2 regions of the Undibacterium sp. GrIS 1.8 genome follow, and region 2 is predicted to be linked to the other one. Evidence: predicted binding sites of a transcription regulator. Region 2 holds the regulator's gene; the other holds the start of a gene.

Region 1 (7,792 bases), on a different contig from region 2:
TTACGCGGGTTATTTCCCAGCGTTTTACTTAAAAGAGCGCGAAAAAACTTGCTACTTTTCTGGCGTGTTAGGACATAGCGTAGTGGGTTTTGCGCATCTCAAAGAGCGACCATTCCAATGGACTAAGCTCAATGATTTACGCGGTATTAAAATCGGTATTGTGCAAGATTACGCTAATGGAGAAGAGTTTGATGCCATGGTCAAACAGCGGGTGCTGGATACCGATGCAGCACCCTCCGATGTCAGCAATCTGCGCAAATTGCTAGCGCATAGAGTCGATGTGATCGTGATCGATAAGTATGTCTTGCATCAGCTGCTGGCGTCGGAACCGAGTTTGCAGGCAGACAAAAACCGGATCGAATATTATCCTCATGAGTTAGCAAAATTTTCTATGCACATCTGTTTTCAGCGCAACGAGCGCGGGCTGGCAATTCAAAAAGCCTTCAATCTTGCGCTGAATAAAATCGATACACAAAAATTAGAAGACAGCTATTTCCAGCAATTGGACGCAGCTCAAAAGTAGATAATGTCGGGAATTTTTCTGCTCTGAATGTGGCTTGGCCAGAAGGCTGTTTTGCCGTTGTTTAGTACAGTCATAAGCCCATTAATCAATATACTCCCCCCAATTTTTATTGGAATTGGTCTAATGGCCAGTAATTAATTGGATAATTAATTATACTAACGGGTAGTATATTATTTTTAGAAATTTAATTCGCAAACAAAACCAATTGCTGCTCCGTCGTTGACGCTTGCTCCGCGCCGCTTAAACGCATACCCAGTCCAAGCAAGCGCACGGGTTGTTGGCCGCGTGCAAATGCGATCTCTAACAAGCTGACAAAACTACTTTCATCCAAGCTGCTGCCACGACATTCTGCGGTAGTCTGGTGAAAATCGGCAAAGCGGATTTTGACGTACAACTTATGTATGTAGTCCTCCGCTTGCACTCGTTTCATCCTCGCTACCAACATCGCAAATAAGGCAGGCAATTCTGTTTGGCAAGCGGCCAGATCGGGTAAATCCTGGGCGTAGGTTTCTTCTACGCTGACCGATTTCCGCTCGCTGTCCGGGCAGACACTACGATGATCAATGCCGCGACAAAGCTGGTACAAGTTATAGCCAAGCTTGCCAAAGTGTTGCTGCAAATCGGGTAAGGACCAGCTACGTAAATCTCGGCAATATTGCACACCCAGACCATGTAATTTGGCAGCCGTGACTTTGCCCACACCAAATAATTTGGCAACCGGTAGCTCCGCCACAAAACTATCTGCGTCTTCTGGCAAGACCACAAACTGACCGTCTGGCTTATTCCAGTCGCTGGCGATTTTGGCGAGAAATTTATTCGCCGCCACACCGGCGGAGGCTGTGATGCCCACCGTGGCTGCAATCCGCGCCCGTATCTCTTGCGCAATCAGGGTCGCACTCCCTTTGTGCTGCGTGCAATCGCTCACATCCAGATACGCTTCATCCAGTGATAAAGGTTCGACCAAGTCGGTGTAGTCACGATAAATTGCCAAAATCGCTTTAGATGCGATACGGTATTTCTCCATCGTTGGTGGCAGCACGATTAAATCAGGGCAGCGCCGTAACGCCAATGAGGTCGGCATCGCTGAGCGCACGCCAAAACGCCGCGCCTCGTAATTGCAAGTCGCCACCACACCGCGCTGATCTGCTCTGCCGCCAACGGCCAGCGGCTTATCGCGCAGATGCGGATCGTCCCGCATTTCTATTGCGGCATAAAAGCAATCACAATCGCAATGGATAATTTTTCGCTGGGCGGTGGACATGATGTTATCGAAGTGATTACTGAAGCTGTTACTGAGATTATTGCTGACAAGCGTTGAGGTATTTTAATCCATTTAAAAGAAAATACTGTATATAAAATCAGTATGTAACATCAGTATATAAAATCAGTATTTGAGTGAGCCTGCTATCAACGTACTCGCATACAAAACAGCGCCTATCTTTGCTCTAAGTCAGCGCTTTAAGTTGCTGTAATTTTAAGCATCTACCATAATTGTTTCAGCGTCCATCCTGTCCATGACAAATTCCGGTATTTGCGTCATGATGTCTGACCGGAGAGCTTTGCCGATCCTGTCTATTTCGTTCAATTAATTTAATCAATTCAAGCTGCGCTGTTAGGCTGGTTTCGCTGATGTAGCTGACCTCGCTAATTTTGCAGTGTTATTTGAGGACTCTCATGAAAAAATTACTCGCATTTTGTTTTGGTCTCAGCCTGTCTTTTGCTACGCTTGGCGTCAGCGCTGCTGCCACTTATCAACCCTATGACGAAACCGCCGATGCGCAGGCCAACATTAACAAAGCTCTGGCAACAGCGCAGGCGACAAATAAAAAAGTGCTGGTGATTTTTGGCGCTAACTGGTGCAAAGATTGTTTAGAACTGGACAAATCGATCAAAGGTCAAAATGCCGCGCTGATCGCCAGTAAATTTGTATTGGTCAAAGTGGATGTAGGTCAGTTTGATAAAAATCTGGAGATCGCAAAACAGTACGAAAATCCGATCAAAAAAGGTATTCCTGCGGCAGTAGTTTTAAAGGCTGACAACAGCCTGGTGTATGCGAGCAAAGGCGGCGAATTGTCGAATGCGCGCAAGATGAGCGACCAAGGCATTTACGATTTTTTTAATCAGGTTTCAAACTAAATCGTATTTGAATTTGTCCGGCAGCTCAAAGACAAATACGTTTTATTGGCGCCTGAAATGACAGCTTAAATGACAGCTTAGTTGGCACCTTAAATGACTGACCGCATTACTTGATTCCTTACTCAACTCACTATGCCCAATCGTCTGGACCCGTTGTCAGAATCAAGCGAGGCCGCCGCCAACGCCACCAGCACATCGTTACAAACCGGTGTACTGGTGAGCGCGAGTTCATTGCGGACTTTGCTGGAGGCAGTGGGCGATAGTTTATGGGATTGGAATTTACTCACCAACGAGGCATTTTTTTCCCGTAGTTATAAACAGATTCTGGGTTATGCCGAACACGAGCTGGGTAATCACATCAATGAGTGGATAGACCGGCTGCATCCCGATGATGCGCAAGAAGCCATGCGTGCGACCAGGTTATATCTGGAGGGTGAAATTCCTCAATACGAACACGAGCATCGCCTGCGATGCCGTGATGGTAACTGGAAGTGGTTACGCTCTCGCGGTACGCTGGTAGAACGTACCATCGATGGCCAGCCGGCACGCATGATCGGTCTGGTCAGCGATATCACCGAGAATCACCGCCTGACTGATCAGCTCAAACAAAGCCATACCTTGTTATCTAACTTTTCGCGGCAGCTGCCTGGTATGTTCTATCAATATCAGCGCTTTCCAGATGGGCGTAGTTGTTATCCTTATGTCAGTGATGCAGTCACGGCTATTTATGGCGTAACTGCGGAACAAATTCGCTATGACGCAAGCATCGTAATTGCCAAAATACATCCCGATGATCTAATGAAAGTGCGAGAGGCTGGGCATATTTCTGCCACTATGCTCACCCCCTGGCATCAAGAATATCGTGTGGTTGGCGTGGTTGAAGAAGAGCGCTGGTACGTCGGCGACGCAACGCCAGAAAAATTAAGCGATGGCAGCATACTCTGGCATGGCTACCTCAATGACATTACCGAGCGCAAACAAGCAGAGCAGCGCGCGCAAAATGCCGAGCTACAAATACGCTTAATTCTGGAGGCGGCGAATCAGGGTTTGTACGATGTGAATGTGCAAACGGGAGAAACCAAATTCAGTATTGAGTACGCCAGGATGCTGGGCTATGAGCCGGAAGAATATGCAGAATTTCAGCAGCTCTGGGGCAACTTCGCTCAGGTCGGCGTACATCCTGAAGATATCTCACAACTCAAGCAAGCCTTGCGTAACCACTTACGCGCACCAGAGCAATTTGATGCGCAAGGTAAAAGTATTCCGCTCACGGATTACCATGCCGAATTCCGGCAAAGAACGAAGTCCGGTGAGTGGAAATGGATCATGTCACGCGGCCGGGTGGTGGAGCGCGATAAGCAGGGTCACGCGTTGCGCATGCAAGGCACGCATATTGATATCACCGAGCAAAAAGTCAGCGAAGAGACTTTGCGCATCAATCAAGAATTACTGCAAGCCAGTAAAGACCGCTACAAACTGCTGGCGCGTGAGTTAGATATTTTGATCAACAACGCCCCTGTTGGCATTATGTTCGTCAGCGACGGTGTGATCATCCTCGCTAATCAGGCGCTGGCAGAACTGTGTAATTTTCCAGATGCACAAGCGATGATCGGCGTTAAAACCAGCTTCTTATATTGCGGTGAAGAGGATTATCAAGCCTTTGGCCAACGCGTCATACCGCAGTTAATCGCGGACGAACGGGTAGAGCTGGAATGGACCGTAAAAAGAATTACCGGGGAAACGTTTTTGGCACGCATAGCAGGGCGCGCCCTACCGGCAGAAAATTATGTGCGCGGTGCTGTCTGGATGCTGGAAGACATCAGCGAACGGCATCGCATTAATAAACTGAAGTCGGAATTTATCTCTGTCGTCAGTCACGAGTTGCGTACACCGCTAACATCCATCCGCGGCTCCTTGGGTTTGCTGGATGCAGGTGTGGCTGGCGTCTTGCCAGCAAAAGCGGCGCAACTGATTAAAATCGCGCATAGCAATAGTTTTCGCCTGATTGGTCTAGTCAACGACATTCTGGATATGGACAAATTGGTGTCCGGTAAAATGCGTTTTAAAGAAGAACCTGTCGATTTGCTTGCGCTCATTAACAGCGCAATAGAAGCCAATGCGGCCTATGCCTTATCGCTTAAAGTCAGCCTGCAATTTAGTACCGCTGTCAGCAGCGCATGGATCTTGGCCGACCATGACCGCCTGATGCAAATTATGGCAAATCTGTTGTCCAATGCCGCCAAATTTTCTCCTGAAGGTGAGGCAGTGCAAATCCGTTTATTGCATCAATCGCTGTCAGACAGTAGCGGTAGCAGTTATAGCTACCGCATCGAAGTAAGCGATCATGGCCCCGGTATACCGAAGGCATTTCAAGCGCATTTGTTTGAACCGTTTACTCAGGCTGATGGTACCGATACGCGGCAACAAGGTGGTACTGGCTTGGGACTTCCCATCACCAAAACTTTAGTAGAAAAAATGCATGGGCGACTGGGATTTACGACTACCGAAGGCAAAGGGAGTAGCTTTTGGGTAGAATTTAAAGCAGTATCGGCGCCAGAGTCTGCCGCAATTTAAATCCAATTTCAGCTTCAATACAGTCGTAGTACAAAACCTCAAAAATATAAAGCAAAGTAATATTAAGCGACACCAAGCAACACCAAGCAACGCCAAGCAACACCAAGAAGTACAAAAATAAAAATCATCCAAAGGACGAGACAAATGACAGAAGCAATCAATGCAATTGCCGATTACATCGTGGTCGGCGGTGGTGCCGGTGGCTGCGCGGTAGCCGGACGATTAAGTGAAGACGGCAATATCAACGTCACCGTATTAGAGGCGGGTGGCAAAGGTGATAGCTGGGTTGTCAAAACACCGTTAGCGGTCGTTGCCATGTTGCCGACCAAACTCAATAACTGGGCATTTGAAACCGTGCCGCAACCCGGCCTGAATGGACGGCGCGGCTATCAGCCACGTGGTAAAACCTTGGGCGGCTCTTCTGCCATCAATGCCATGGTGTACATCCGTGGTCATCGCTGGGATTACGATCATTGGGCGTCCTTGGGCAACAAGGGCTGGTCATTTGATGAGGTGTTGCCATACTTTAAACGCTCAGAAAATAACGCTAGTCTGGGCGGCGATTTGCATGGTCAGGCCGGACCTTTACGGGTCAGTGATCTGCGCTCAGACAATCCTTTCCAGGCAATTTATTTAGATGCCGCCAGACAAGCGGGATTTAAAATTAATCGCGACTTTAACGGCGACGATCAGGAAGGCGTCGGGATTTACCAAGTCACCCAACATGAGGGCGAACGCTGGAGTGCCGCCCGCGGTTATCTGCATCCGCATATGGGCAAACGCCCGAACCTACGGGTAGAAACCGGCTGCCACGTGACCCGCATCATCTTTGAAGGCAAACGCGCTGTCGGCGTCGAGTTTATCCAGCATGGTCAAAAGCAGTCCTTGCGTGCCAAGCGCGAGATTTTGTTAGCGGCTGGCTCTTTGCAGACGCCGCAATTACTGATGTTATCCGGTATAGGCGACGGCAAAGCCTTGCAGGCAATGGGCATACCGGTGGTGCATGATATCCCGGGCGTGGGGCAGAATTTACAAGACCATCCCGATTTCGTTTTTAAATATCGTGCCAAGAGCCTGGACTTACTGGGGATTTCTCTGGGTGGCTCGGTACGCATCACGCGTGAGTATTTTCGCTACCAAAACCAGCGGCGCGGGACGTTTAGCTCCAACGGATCAGAGGGTGGAGGCTTTTTAAAAACTGATCCCAACTTGCCCGCACCCGACGTGCAACTCCATTTTGTATTGGCGATGATTGATGACCATGCCCGCAAACAGCATCTGGGTCACGGCTATTCTTGTCATGTCTGTTTACTGCGCCCAAAAAGTGTCGGCGAACTGACGTTAGCAAGCAAAGATCCGTTGGCTGCGCCCTTAATCAATCCGCGCTTTTTAGAACATCCTGATGATATGGATGTGATGGTCAAAGGCTATAAACTGACACGTAAATTGATGGATGCTCCAGCCTTAGCCAACGCGCGCACCAGCGACTACCAGACCGCGAATGTGCATACCGATGAAGAGATCAGACAAGTCATACGCCAATGCAGCGATACCGTATATCACCCCGTCGGCACTTGCAAAATGGGTGTGGATGCAATGGCAGTAGTCGATCCTGAATTACGGGTGTACGGCGTAACAGGTTTGCGTGTGGTTGACGCGTCCATCATGCCAACTCTGATCGGCGGCAACACCAATGCACCGACGATGATGATAGGTGAAAAGGCGGCGGATTTGTTACGGCAAGCTTAAGACTCTCCGTGATAGATTTATTTATACTCCCCATGTGTATTTTTAATTGTCCATAGGTTAATTGGACAATACGGCATATTTAATAAAAAATAGGGGGAGTATATTACTTTTGTGTGATTATACATCGTGCGTCTTGCCAATGCAGGGATTAAACTACCAGGCTCAATCCCGCAAATACTTGGCCTCAAAATCATGTGCTGACAGGGCGGGGGAATACAAATAACCTTGCAGCTCATCGCAGCTCAGGGTTTGCAAGAAATTGCGCTGCTCTTCGGTTTCTACCCCTTCCGCAATCACCCGCAATTTAAGCGCATGTGCCAGACTGATGATGGCAGTGACGATGGCGACATCGCTCTCGTCATCCGGCAGGTGCATCACAAAAGAGCGGTCGATTTTGAGTTTGTTGATCGGAAAACGTTTCAGATAACTCAGGCTGGAATAGCCGGTACCAAAATCATCAATCGCCATACTGACGCCAAGATTGGCGAGGCATTTGAGTTTGACCAAGGCTTCTTCCGCATCGCGGATTAAGATTGATTCGGTCAGTTCCAGCTCTATCCGGTCTGGCGGCAAACCGGCTTCGTCCAGGATGCGTGCGACGTTTTCTACAAAATCACTTTGCTGGAATTGCAGCGCCGAGACATTGACCGAAATCCGCATCTGCTGGTCGCCCAGATTCCATAAAGCAGCTTGTTTAACTGCGGTAGTCATTACCCAATTACCGATTGCAACGATCACGCCGGTTTCTTCTGCAATGGGAATAAATTGCACCGGACTGACCTCGCCCAGGTCTTTATCGTGCCAGCGGAT
Region 2 (7,792 bases):
TGTATTAGAAGAAAACGTCGTTAACTATGTCTTAGGTAAGTCAAAAGTCACTGACAAGGTGTTACCTTTTGACGAATTAATGGGTAACAACGCGTAATAACTAAAGGAAAATCCAATGACAGGCATTATTCGTAGTTCAGCATTAGATACCAACATGCTCGGTATGGTGCCTATGGTCATAGAGCAAAGCGGTCGTGGCGAACGTGCTTACGACATTTACTCTCGCTTGTTAAAAGAGCGTGTGATTTTTTTAGTTGGGCCAGTAAATGATCAAGCTGCAAATTTAATCGTAGCTCAGTTATTGTTTTTGGAAAGTGAAAATCCTGATAAGGATATTTCGCTTTACATTAATTCTCCGGGTGGCTCTGTATCAGCTGGTATGGCGATTTACGATACCATGCAATTTATTAAGCCTGATGTATCTACTTTGTGTACAGGTTTGGCCGCGTCAATGGGTGCATTTTTATTGGCTGCTGGTGCGAAAGGCAAACGTTTCTCACTGCCAAATTCTCGTATTATGATTCACCAACCTTTGGGTGGTGCTCAAGGTCAAGCCTCTGACATAGAAATACAGGCGCGTGAAATTTTGTACCTGCGTGAACGTTTGAATGGAATCCTAGCTGACAAAACTGGTCAGACAGTTGAGCAAATTGCGAAAGATACTGATCGTGACAACTTTATGTCGGCCGAATCTGCTGCTGAATATGGTTTAATCGATAAAGTGTTAACGCATCGCGCCTGATATACTAAAAATATTGAGTAATTAGAAGACGTCCGTGCTTATTAAGTGCGGACGTTTTTTATTGTGCTCTATAATTAAATTGCTAGCGGGTTTTATATTGATTTGTTATCTTCGTATTTTCGTGTCCTTCTTCAATGACATATATCGGATTTACGGTTAATATCAAAATTATTCTCGCTTAATTTTTGCTTAATTCCTGTTAAAGATATACGTACTATGCCTGATAAAAAATCCTCCACTGGCGAAAAGCTTTTATATTGTTCTTTTTGTGGCAAAAGCCAACACGAGGTTAAAAAACTAATTGCAGGTCCGTCTGTTTTCATTTGCGATGAATGCATTGATCTGTGTAACGATATTATTCGTGACGAAGTCAGCAACCTGGAATCCATTTCCAGTGCAAAAACTGATCTGCCAACACCTTTAGAAATTACAGCTTTGCTTGATCAATACGTAATTGGTCAAGTAACAGCAAAACGTATTCTTGCTGTTGCTGTTTATAATCATTACAAGCGCTTAAAGCATCTTGGTAAAAAAGATGATATTGAGCTATCTAAGAGCAATATCCTTTTGGTCGGCCCAACTGGGTCAGGTAAGACCTTACTTGCACAAACCTTAGCACGTATGCTCAATGTGCCGTTTGTAATTGCTGATGCGACAACTTTGACTGAGGCTGGCTATGTAGGTGAAGACGTTGAAAATATTATTCAAAAGCTGCTTCAAAACTGTAACTATGAAGTTGAGCGAGCACAAAAAGGGATCGTCTATATTGATGAAATCGATAAAATATCTCGTAAGTCAGATAATCCCTCAATTACCCGCGATGTCTCTGGAGAAGGCGTACAGCAAGCATTATTGAAATTGATTGAAGGTACTATGGCATCCGTACCACCGCAGGGAGGGCGAAAACATCCTAATCAAGATTTCATTCAGATTGACACAACAAATATTATGTTTATTTGCGGCGGTGCATTTGATGGTTTGGCTAAGATTATTTCTGACCGCTCTGAACGCAGCGGCATAGGATTTTCTGCTAGCGTGAAAAGTCAGGCAGAGAAGAGTGCTAGCCAAGTTATGCAAGATGCAGAACCGCAAGATTTGATTCGTTTTGGTTTGATCCCTGAGCTTGTTGGTCGTTTGCCTGTAATTGCAACTCTCAACGAGCTTGATGAGACGGCATTAATTCAAATCTTGGTCGAGCCGAAGAATGCGCTGATCAAGCAATATTCTAAATTGCTTGAAATGGAGGGTGCTGAGCTTGAAATCAGGCCCGCAGCTTTGCAAGCAATTGCAAAAAAAGCAATCGCACGTAAAACAGGTGCACGAGGCTTAAGATCTATTCTTGAGCACGCGTTGCTAGATGTCATGTATGATTTGCCTAGCGAGCAAAATGTTTCTAAAGTGGTTATTGATGAAAATACTATTACCAATGGCGCAAAACCTTTGCTGATTTACGACGAGCAACCGAAGGTGTCAGGTATAAAATCTTAATCCTTTAAAATTGTGGGTGAATGTCATAATTGATCCACGATATTTGGAATAAGCAGTACAATTAATTACACAATAAAATTGAGCTTCAATCGAAAAGCTACCCGGAGTTTCTCTCTGAGTGGCTTTTTTTATTGTTTTTCGGATGACGGGCTTGAGATTTAGCCTAGTGCGCCAATCTATATACTAGAAATTTTGAATAAGGTGCGCCATGACAACTTCTATAATTACTGAACAAACCGAATTGCCTTTGTTGCCACTGCGCGATGTGGTTGTGTTTCCACACATGGTTATTCCTTTATTTGTGGGGCGTCCAAAGTCCATTAAAGCTTTGGAAGCAGCAATGGAGCAGGGTAAGAGCATCATGTTGGCGGCACAAAAAGCTGCAGCAAAAGATGAGCCATCTGCTGACGATATTTACGAAATCGGCTGCATTGCCAATATTTTACAAATGTTGAAATTGCCAGACGGCACTGTTAAGGTGCTGGTCGAGGGTGCACAGCGTGCACGTATTCACAAGATTACTGAAACAGAGTCTCACTTCACAGCAGAGCTCACTCCTGTTGCGCCGGAAGAGGGTGATGACTCTGAAGTAGAGGCAATGCGCCGTGCAATCGTTCAGCAATTTGATCAATATGTAAAACTGAATAAAAAAATCCCACCTGAAATTTTGGCATCACTTTCAGGAATTGATGATGCGGGTCGGTTGGCCGATACAATTGCTGCACATTTGCCTTTGAAGCTAGAGCAAAAGCAAGTCATTCTGGAAATTTTTAGCGTTGCCAAACGTTTAGAACATTTGCTTGGTCAATTGGAGGGTGAGCTTGACATTCTGCAAGTAGAAAAGCGTATCCGTGGCCGTGTTAAGCGTCAGATGGAAAAATCTCAGCGTGAATACTATTTGAATGAGCAAGTAAAAGCGATTCAAAAAGAACTCGGTGAAGGTGATGAAGGTGCTGACATCGATGAGTTAGAAAAGAAAATTCTGGCAGCAAAGATGCCGAAAGAAGCGCATAACAAAGCGATGAATGAGTTGAAAAAGCTCAAAATGATGTCTCCTATGTCTGCTGAGGCAACTGTTGTTCGCAACTATATAGACACGATCGTTAATTTACCTTGGAAGAAAAAATCTAAGGTAAACAATGACTTAACTAACGCTGAAAAAGTATTGGAAGATGATCATTTTGGTTTAGATAAGGTCAAAGAGCGTATTCTGGAATATCTTGCCGTACAACAGCGCGTTGACAAACTGAAAGCGCCAATATTGTGTTTGGTCGGCCCTCCAGGTGTAGGTAAGACCTCTCTTGGTCAATCTATTGCACGTGCTACTAATCGTAAGTTTGTACGTATGGCGTTGGGCGGTGTTCGTGACGAGGCAGAGATTCGCGGTCATCGACGCACTTATATTGGTTCTATGCCCGGTAAGATATTGCAAAGCTTATCGAAAGTAGGAGTACGTAATCCATTATTTTTACTGGATGAAGTAGATAAAATGGGGGCGGATTTCCGTGGCGACCCGTCTTCTGCGTTGCTTGAGGTGCTAGATCCTGAACAAAACCATACTTTTTCTGATCATTACATCGAAGTTGATTTCGATTTATCAGATGTTATGTTTGTAGCGACCTCTAATTCATACAACATTCCGCCAGCTTTGTTGGATCGTATGGAGGTTATTCGTTTGTCGGGTTATACCGAAGACGAAAAAGCTAGCATTGCCCAGCGTTACTTACTTCCTAAACAAATTAAAAATAATGGTTTGAAGGATGGTGAAATCAGTGTTGCTGAAAGTGCTATTCGAGACATTATTCGTTATTACACTAGAGAAGCAGGGGTACGTTCCTTAGAGCGTGAGTTATCAAAAATTTGTCGCAAAGTCGTTAAGATGCTCTTACTTAAAAAGAGTGAGAAGAAAGCAACGATTACATCAAAAAATCTGGATAAGTTTTTGGGTGTTCGTCGTTACGATTTTGGTGTGGCGGTCAAAGATAACCAGGTTGGACAAGTCGTTGGTCTTGCGTGGACTGAAGTCGGCGGCGATTTATTGACAATTGAAGCAGTTGCAATGCCTGGTAAGGGTGGCGTGATACGTACCGGTACTTTAGGTGATGTGATGAAGGAGTCGATTGAAGCTGCTCGCACTGTAGTTCGCAGTCGTGCGAAGCGCTTGGGTATTAAGCCAGATGTGTTTGAAAAAAGTGATATTCATATTCACGTTCCAGAGGGGGCAACGCCAAAAGATGGTCCTTCCGCTGGTATTGCTATGACGACAGCTCTGGTATCTGTTTTTACCGGGATACCGGTACGTGCAGATGTAGCGATGACTGGTGAGATTACCTTGCGTGGTGAAGTATTGCCTATCGGTGGTCTAAAAGAGAAATTATTGGCAGCGCATCGAGGCGGAATTAAGACGGTTTTAATTCCTGAAGAGAATGCTAAAGATTTAACTGAGATTCCTGATAACGTCAAAAATAAGCTGGAGATCATTCCAGTGCGTTGGATAGATAAAGTGTTAGAAATTGCTTTAGAGCGTCAGCCAGTTGCTTTGACTGATGAAGAAGTTTTAGTAGCTGCTACGGCCACTAAAGTTGAAGGTGGCGTCGATGTTGGTGGTGTTGTAAAGCATTGAGCCTGATCTGAAATTTGGTTTTCATCAGATAGTTTTCTCTGATTAAAACTGAAGAAAGTAAAATGGTCACTAGTTATCTAGCGGCCATTTTTTTCATAATCGATTTTCTGGGTTATCTAATTTATAAATTATTACCAAAATAGTAAATTAAATTGACCGACAATTTAACTTTTGTCGAGACGATGAAAGTAGGCTCGATAAACATGAAATTTTATTCATTTAATCGGAGTACGTTCATACTATGGGTGAGTATATTTTAATTGTCCATGCAATAATTGAGTAAAATCATGTTTTTCAAAAAGATTGTGGGGAGTATATTGATTGAGTTGGGACGTGACAGATGAAATTTTTTATTTTATTTACTGATACTGCCAATACCTAGTAATACATAACTTAAGTCCAGGCTCTGACCAGCCCAACGGCTAAACCTTCAAGTGAAAAGTCTTCGTCAAGTTCATTAATCTTGATATTGGGATAATCAGGATTTTCTGCTAATAGCTCGATCATATTCCCTGATTTTTTATAGCGTTTAACCGTAACATCATCCCCCATACGGGCAATCACGATTTGTCCATTTTTTGCTTCGTTAGATTTTTTTACTGCAAGCAAATCACCATCAAAAATACCGGCGTCACGCATAGACATACCACGCACTTTGAGCAGGTAGTCTGGAATAGCTGAAAATAAGGCTGGATCAACTTGATAGGTTGTGTCCACATGCTCTTGCGCAAGAATGGGAGATCCTGCCGCTACTCTGCCAACTAGCGGCAAACTAAGTTGCATTAGTGATGGATGGGGTAGCGCTAATTGAGCAATATAGTTAGGCCTAGCCTTGGTGCTTCCATTGCTTAGTATGGAATCAAGCAATCGTATGCCGCGTGAGGTACCCGGAGCAATTTCAATAACTCCTTTGCGCGCTAGTGCTTGCAAATGCTCTTCCGCTGCATTGGTGGAGCGAAAACCTAATTCATTTGCAATTTCTGCTCTTGTTGGCGGAAATCCAGTATTTTGGATCGCGTCCTTAATTAAATTTAAAATCTGTTCTTGGCGAGCGGTGAGTTTTAGCATGATCGAATTCCAATCGTGTAGTTGTGAGACTGGGTTTATATGCAGCCTGTATTTTTGTACAGTATAAACCTAAAATCTTTTTCATCTCAAAATTTTTTTAAGTCCTCTCAATGGGTGTGTTGCACATAAATTGGTAGCAGTAAATGTAATAAGCTATTGAAACTATTGAGTAAATTATCAAAGTGCAGTATAGTTGTGGGCTTTCCTCTTCCCGCACTCGTCTTGACGCCGAGGCGGGCTATTAAATTGTCCACAAGGAGAATATATGCGTCATTATGAAATCGTATTTATCGTACATCCGGATCAAAGCGAGCAAGTGCCTGCAATGATCGAGCGTTACAAAGCCACAGTTGTTGCACGTAGTGGTCAAGTACACCGTATTGAAGATTGGGGCCGTCGTCAATTGGCATACATGATTCAAAAACTGGCAAAAGCACATTATGTTTGCATGAACATTGAGTGCGATGCTGAGACTCTGATTGAGTTGGAAACCGCATTCAAATTCAATGATGCAGTTCTGCGCCACCTCACAGTCAAAATGAAGAAAGCTGAAACAGCGCCATCTCCAATGATGAAATCTGTTCAGAAAGAAGATGCTGCTAAAACGCAACGCGTAGAAGCGCCAGCAGCATAATTGACACGTTAGAGGACGCTACATAAATCAGTGAATCAGCTTAAAGTCGTTGCCAGCATTGTAGAAAAATCGGCGCTGCGTTTTACACCAGCCGGAATTCCGATAGCCTCTGCGGTACTGATACATAGCTCTAAGCAAACGCAAGCAAATGCCCAACGTGTAGTCGACTTTGAAATCAATGCGCTAGCCGCAGGAGAAATTTCAAAGCGATTTATGGAAATAGAGTTAGGTGTTGTAATGCAATTCACAGGTTTTTTGTCGCGCAAGAACCGTAACAGCAAAAGTCTCGTATTTCACATTACTGAATTCGAGACAAATTTACTAGATTAGGAGCCACAAATGGCATTCGGTAAAAAATTTGACAAAAGCAAACTGAAAAATAAGCGCCCACAACAAAATCCATTGTTCAAGCGTAAAAAATTCTGCCGCTTTACAGCCGCACATGTAGCGCAAGTTGACTACAAAGACGTCGATACATTGAAAGATTTCGTGCAAGAAAACGGCAAAATCATGCCAGCACGTTTGACAGGTACTAAAGCTTTGTACCAACGTCAAGTCGACACAGCGATCAAACGCGCACGCTACTTAGCGTTGCTGCCGTACACTGATTTGCACACAGCGTAATTGACGACAAGGTACTAGGAGAAAAATATGCAAGTTATTCTGATTGATAAAGTCGTTAATCTCGGCAATCTGGGCGATGTAGTTAAAGTTAAAGACGGTTACGCACGTAACTTCTTGATCCCACAACGTATGGCTCGCCGTGCTACAACTTCAGCGATTGCTGAATTCGAAGCAAAACGCGCAGAGTTGGAAAAAGCAGCAGCAGCACGTTTGGCTGCAGCACAAGCTCAAGGCGAAAAATTGTCTGGTTTGACTGTACAAATCTCGCAAAAGTCTGGTGTTGATGGTCGTTTGTTTGGTTCCGTAACCAACTTCGACATCGCTGAAGCATTGACCAAGCAAGGTTTTGCTGTTGAAAAAGCGCAGATTCGTTTGCCACAAGGTCCGTTGAAGATCGTTGGCGATCATTCTGTTGCCGTTGCTTTGCACACAGACGTAGTTGTTGATGTGACCGTTGCTATCTTGGGCGAGCACGCTTAAGTTTTAGTCGCATAGTATTTAAAAAAGCCGGGTTCGCCCGGCTTTTTAACGTTTACGTCGCTAAGATTGAGCGATCAATTAGTCTTGGCAGTCAGGTATTGATTTAATTAATTTGGTATTTTAAAGCTTGCAG

What was found. Region 2 encodes LexA, which represses DNA repair genes until DNA is damaged. Its sites were predicted from a motif close to ACTGTATNNNNATACAGT; they were not measured.
Region 1: dinB (DNA polymerase IV) is a predicted target of LexA. The motif match lies at 1,869-1,886, and genes of this name have one in related genera.

What each region holds. Positions count from the first base shown of each region.
Region 1 is NZ_JBEONQ010000032.1:23,654-31,445, forward strand. Features, by position in the region: gene AAKU64_RS15175 (substrate-binding periplasmic protein) at 1-523, shown strand, start outside; gene dinB (DNA polymerase IV) at 708-1,784, opposite strand; gene AAKU64_RS15185 (thioredoxin family protein) at 2,198-2,659, shown strand; gene AAKU64_RS15190 (PAS domain-containing protein) at 2,792-5,233, shown strand; gene AAKU64_RS15195 (GMC family oxidoreductase) at 5,390-6,982, shown strand; gene AAKU64_RS15200 (sensor domain-containing protein) at 7,145-7,792, opposite strand, start outside.
Region 2 is NZ_JBEONQ010000034.1:37,710-45,501, forward strand. Features, by position in the region: gene tig (trigger factor) at 1-97, shown strand, start outside; gene clpP (ATP-dependent Clp endopeptidase proteolytic subunit ClpP) at 116-742, shown strand; gene clpX (ATP-dependent Clp protease ATP-binding subunit ClpX) at 959-2,230, shown strand; gene lon (endopeptidase La) at 2,439-4,853, shown strand; gene lexA (transcriptional repressor LexA) at 5,247-5,921, opposite strand; gene rpsF (30S ribosomal protein S6) at 6,187-6,555, shown strand; gene priB (primosomal replication protein N) at 6,586-6,885, shown strand; gene rpsR (30S ribosomal protein S18) at 6,895-7,179, shown strand; gene rplI (50S ribosomal protein L9) at 7,207-7,659, shown strand.